2 regions of the Ligilactobacillus sp. MP3 genome follow, and region 1 is predicted to be linked to the other one. Evidence: predicted binding sites of a transcription regulator. Region 1 holds the regulator's gene; the other holds the start of a gene.
The links. The regulator HrcA, encoded in region 1, represses chaperone genes, less so after heat shock. The targets are predictions, from matches to a motif close to TTAGCACTCNNNNNNNNNGAGTGCTAA.
Positions count from the first base shown of each region.

Region 1 (3,194 bases):
GACGCTTAGCTACTTCACCAACTTGTGTCTCACCATTTTTGAATGATACAACTGATGGAGTTGTTCTATTACCTTCTGGATTTGTTATAATTTTAGGATCTTTACCTTCTAGTACAGCAACAGCTGAGTTTGTTGTACCTAAATCAATACCAATGATTTTTGACATAAATGTATTACCTCTTTTATAAATATATTAATTAAATACTACTTATTGAGCTACAACAACCATCGCTGGTCGTAATACTCTATCTTTTAGCATGTATCCGTCTTGGAAAACTTGTACTATAGTTTCTGGTTCTTGTCCTTCTTCAACAGGAACTGTCTTTACAGCTTGGTGTAAAGTAGGGTCAAACACCTTTCCTAAAGAATCTATTTTAGTAACATTATTGTTTTTCAAGGCTTTTTCCATATCACGAGCAACCATTTCTATACCCTTTTTCAGTTGCTGTGATGCATCATTATCTACTTCAATTTCTAAAGCACGGTTTAAATTATCAATAACTGGTAAAATATCACGAGCTAAATCTTGACCCTCATATTTCAACAACATTTCTTGTTCTTTTTTAAAACGTTGTGTCATGTTAGCCATTTCAGCCTCAGCTCGTAAATACTTATCCTCAATATCATCGTACTTCTTTTGAAGTTCATCTAATGCTTTTGAAGAATCATCTGTCTCCTCTACTGATTTTTCGTTCTCAACAGATGAAGCTTTATCATCTTCTTTAATTTCTTTTTCACTGTCATCATTTTGCTCAGAAACTTTTACTTCTTCTTCAGACACATCGCCACCCCTTTCAATTATCACTCATCAAAATTTCGGTAATAATCAATTAATTTTTTAGTTAGCTCTTTTTGGAAAACTTCAACCAATCCTATCATCTTAGAATAAGGCATGTTAGTAGGTCCTAAAATAGCAATCATGCCACGACCATGACTCCCAACATTGTAAGTCGCCGATACGAGACTGTAATCTAACAATAACCTATCAGACATCTCATCACCTATTTTAATCGAAATTCCATGATGATCATGTGGATTAGTCGTATTATCTACTAACCCACCAATCTTATCTGATTCATCATCAATTAATGAATACAGGGATTTGATCTGTTCTAAATTATTACCATTAGCAAAATTTAACAAATTTCGCCTTCCACCAATATAAAACTGCTCTTTGATAGCTTTATCTAAGATTCCACCAAATACATCGATAAATCCATCAGATTTTTCAATATATTTAGTAAGTAACGGCTGCAATTCTTGTAGTTTAGAAGTGACTTCACTAAGGGAAGAACCTACCAATTTATCATTAATTAACCTAATAACAGCTTCTAGAGACTCTCCATCTATGTTATTAGGTAAATTATAAATTTGGCTTTCAACTGATCCATCACTGGCAACGAGAATAACCATTACTTGGCCATTTCCTAATGGTACCATCCTGAATCCTTCGAGTTTTAAATCACTAGCTTCTGGTCTCAAAGTTATCGCCGTATAATTAGTTAAATCAGACAATATCTTTGCAGACATTTCTATTATTTCATCAACTCTACGATATTCATTTCCAAATAGAGATTGAATACTTCTTACAGATTTAGAATCTATTTTAACGGGTTTAACTAAATTATCAACATAATAACGATATCCCTTAAGGGAAGGAATTCGACCAGAACTAGAGTGCTCTTTAGTTATAAAACCTTGTTTTTCAAGAACTGCCATTTCATTTCGAATAGTAGCTGAACTAACACGTATAGGTAATTGTTCTTGCAAAGTTTTAGAACCAATAGGCTGTCCTAAATCAGTATAATCTCGGATTATTGTTTCCAAAATCAACAACTGTCTTTCAGTTAGCAAACCAACCACCTCTTTTAGCACTTAACACATTAGAGTGCTAAGTCAATTATTAATATAACCTAGTTAATGGGATTAGTCAAGAGTTTTAGCCAAAAAATTAGCAGAGTAACCCTATAAGTGCTAATTTTTTTTCAAGTCTTCAAAAAAGACCTCAGTATCTCTTTTATCTTTATTTAATTGATCTATTAGTTCCTCAACACTATCAAATTTCACCATTTCTCTTAAAAATTTATACCATTTAACAATAACTTTTTCTCCATAAACACTTTTATCAAAATTAAATAAGTTTATCTCAACTGTTTTTTCTAAATCATCACCAAATGTTTCATTATGCCCTATAGATGCCATTCCTTCATACCATGAATTATCTTTACCTACTCTCACTTTAACAGCATATACACCTTCGCATAAAATACGTTCATTCTTAGGGATAGAAACATTTAAAGTTGGGAATCCTATTTTTCTTCCCCTCTTAAAACCATGTTCAACAGTTCCATGATTTTCATATTGGTATCCTAATAGTAAGTTAGCAGCTTCTACATTCCCACTATCTAAGTCTTTTCTTATCTGAGTAGAACTAATTTTTTGATCATTGCGTTGTAAGTGATCTACAGTTATTATTTCAAATCTTCCTTTTGCAAAATTCGAAATAGTATCCATATTAGCAATGTCATGTTTTCCATAAGTGTAGTCTTGGCCTGCAACAACACATATTGCGTGTAATCCCACTACATACTTATCTATAAAATCTTGTGGTGAAAGATAAGCTAAATTTTCATCAAACTTAACAACATAAGCTATATCTACACCTAAATTCTTAAAATGTTCCAGTTTTTCATCCAACATTGTTAAATATTTAAACTTTTCACCATCAATATTTTGAAAGATGATTTTTGGATGTCTGTCAAAAGTCATTACTGCAACTTTTACACCTAAACTTTTTCCTTTTTCTATAGCTCTTTTTATTACTTCTTGATGTCCACGATGAACTCCATCAAAAAAACCTAAAGCCAATACAATTGGGGAATCAACAATTGCATTTTTATCATAAGGTTCCTTCAATTTTACGATTTTCATCTATATCCCTTCCTAACTTAAATCTATCATTCTCTCAGATTGATATCTATTTTTCTCTTCATTATACTGATAAATACATCTAATTCTATCGTCATAGAAAAGATTAACCCTATCATAATTTTCTTTAAAAGTACTTACAGATAAAAAGCCTCCATTTTTCACTATCTTCCATTGTTCTAATTTCAAATCATATCTTGGTAAATCTTTAACCGCATAGTCAATAGGATATAATGATTCAGACAATTTATTTTCATGTGCTAATT
Region 1 is NZ_JANFQI010000002.1:132,609-135,802, reverse strand. It holds gene dnaK (molecular chaperone DnaK) at 1-166, opposite strand, end outside; gene grpE (nucleotide exchange factor GrpE) at 209-781, opposite strand; gene hrcA (heat-inducible transcriptional repressor HrcA) at 802-1,854, opposite strand; gene ribF (riboflavin biosynthesis protein RibF) at 1,975-2,931, opposite strand; gene truB (tRNA pseudouridine(55) synthase TruB) at 2,944-3,194, opposite strand, start outside.

Region 2 (3,194 bases), on a different contig from region 1:
CATTGAACAATCTTTAACTTTTATATAATACATTTAAAATATTATATAATTTTAAAAAAATAAACACTGAAATTTCATGACTGAAATCTCAGTGTTTATTACTTATTTTAATTTAGTAATCTAAACCTAGATTACATCATACCACCCATACCTGGTGTTGCAGGCATTTGGTCGTTACTTTCTGGTTCTGGCTTATCAGCAACTACTGCTTCTGTTGTTAATAATAAAGCAGATACACTAGCTGCATTTTGAAGTGCTGAACGAGTTACCTTTGTAGGATCTACAATACCAGCTTCAACCATGTCAACCCATTCATTTGTAGCAGCATTGAAACCTACACCTGGTTTTTGTTCCTTTAATTTTTCAACAATTACAGAACCTTCTAAACCTGCATTTTCTGCGATTTGACGAACAGGTTCTTCCAAAGCACGTTTTACAATGTTAATACCTGTTTGTACATCGCCTTCTTCTTCCAAAGCAGCAACTTTACCAATAACATTTACCAATGCTGTACCACCACCAGGAACAAATCCTTCTTCAACAGCAGCACGTGTAGCATTCAAAGCATCTTCAATACGGTACTTACGTTCTTTCAATTCTGTTTCAGTTGCAGCACCAACTTTAATAACTGCAACACCACCAGATAATTTAGCCAAACGTTCTTGTAATTTTTCACGATCAAAATCAGAAGTTGTTTCACTAATTTGCTTCTTAATTTGTTCTACACGTTCAGCAATCTTGTCCTTATCACCAGCGCCTTCAACAATTGTTGTATTTTCCTTAGTTACTGTTACTTTTCCAGCAGAACCTAATTGTTCAACTGTTGTATCTTTCAATTGTAAGCCTAAGTCATCTGTGATAACAGTAGCACCTGTCAATGTAGCAATATCTTGTAACATTGCCTTACGACGATCGCCAAATCCTGGAGCCTTAACTGCAACAACGTTAAATGTTCCACGAATCTTGTTCAAAACAAGTGTAGGTAATGCTTCACCGTCTACATCATCAGCAATAATCAATAATGGACGACCTTGTTGTACAATTGATTGCAATAATGGTAATACTTCTTGAATGTTTGAAATCTTCTTATCTGTTAATAAAATGTATGGATTATCTAAATCAGCTTCCATCTTATCATTATCAGTTACCATATATTGTGATAGATAACCTCTATCAAATTGCATACCTTCAACAACATCTAAAGAAGTATCGATACCCTTAGATTCTTCAATTGTAATAACACCATCATTACCAACCTTTTCCATAGCATCGGCAATTAATTTACCAACTTCTTCGTTAGCAGATGAAATAGAAGCAACTTGTGCAATATCACTCTTGGATTCTACTGTATGGGACATTTCATGTAATGCATCAACTGCAGCCTTAGTTGCTAATTCAATACCACGACGAATTCCAACTGGGTTTGCACCAGCAGTTACATTCTTCATACCTTCATTTACAATAGCTTGTGTTAAAACAGTAGCAGTTGTTGTACCATCACCTGCGATATCATTTGTCTTAGAAGCAACTTCAGACACCAATTTTGCTCCCATATTTTCGAAATGATCTTCTAAATCAATAGCCTTAGCAATTGTTACACCATCATTTGTAATTGTTGGGGAACCATAAGATTGTTCCAAAACAACATTACGGCCTTTAGGACCAATAGTTGATTTTACTGTATTTGCTAATTTATCTACACCCTTCAACATCTTTGAACGAGCATCTTCTGAAAACTTAATTTCCTTTGCCATAAATCTCTTCACCTCAAATTAATTAAAAATTAATCTATAACCGCAATAATATCATTTTCACGGATTACTAAATATTCTTCGCCTTCATATTTAACTTCAGAACCAGCATACTTATCAAAAACAACTGATTGACCAACTTTTACTTCAGGTTCAACCCTTTGTCCATTGTCTAAGATACGTCCGTTACCAACAGCAATTACTTCACCTGTTGTAGGCTTTTCTTTTGCATTACTTGCGATAACAATTCCACCAATGGATTGTTCTTCTTCCTTTTGAACTTTTAAAACAACGCGATCTCCTAATGGTTTAAGCACGTCTAATCCCTCCAATATCAATCATCTGTATCATTTAGCACTCTCAACTCCTGAGTGCTAACTACAATTAATACTATAACCACTTTAAATATAAATTGCAAGTATTTTTTATCACTCGACACATTAGAGTGCTAATTTTTTTATTTGACCTGTTAATGGTACAATTAAATTTAAAAATGAAAGGTGATAATTAATTTGGAACAAAGAAATTCTATTCCCTTATTGCTAACCTATATTGGTTATCAAATTTTGTTAGCAATATTCAATATTTTTTATAATCAAAGTCATAATTTTTATTTGGTTGAAACTATTATTGGAATACTCTGCATGTTGTTTATTGTTTATCTCAATCATAGATTCTCTTTTAAAAATAAATTAGAATATAAAACTATTAAACTTAAATCTATTTTACTCTGGAGTATCCTTGGTATGGTCGGTGCCCTCATAATTCAAATTGGATTATCTCGTATTGAATCAGGACTTTTCCATTTTTCATCATATTCAGCTAATACTAACCTATTGTTAGAAATTGTTCACCATTACCCATACTACATTTTAGTACCTGGAATTGTTGCACCTGTAATGGAAGAGTTAATTTTTAGAAAAGTTTTATTTGGAAATTTTTCAAGATTCATCCCTTTTCTACCTGCTGCCTTAATTTCCAGTCTTCTATTTAGTTTAGCTCATATGGATGGTCATTTCCTTATCTATGCTAGTATTGGCCTTTTGTTTTGCTATATTTACTATCGGACTGGAACGATTATTACTTCTACTTTTAGTCATATATTTCTAAACTTGTTTATTATACTTCTGTCATCGCTTTAGAAGTTGTTAATATCAAAAAATTGCTGAAGATTAATGATTAGATAACATCATAATCTTCAGCAATTTTTATTTTGAAACTTATTTCAGTCTTCTATGTAACACTACTCTTCTGTGTTTCCAAAATGATTCAAGAAATAAATCAAAGTTTCCATTTCATTCGTCAAATCTACATTTTGTACACGTATATTTTCTGGTACAGTAATTCTAAGTGGCGTAAAATTCAATATTCCTCTTACACCAACTTCTACTAACTCATCTGTAACTTTTTGTGCTACAGGAGCCGGAACAGTTAAAATTACAA
Region 2 is NZ_JANFQI010000001.1:57,336-60,529, reverse strand. It holds gene groL (chaperonin GroEL) at 132-1,754, opposite strand; gene groES (co-chaperone GroES) at 1,784-2,068, opposite strand; gene NOU10_RS00360 (CPBP family intramembrane glutamic endopeptidase) at 2,264-2,893, shown strand; gene NOU10_RS00355 (redox-sensing transcriptional repressor Rex) at 2,995-3,194, opposite strand, start outside.
Region 2: a site for HrcA is predicted at 2,103-2,129, ahead of groES (co-chaperone GroES). Genes of this name have one in related genera too.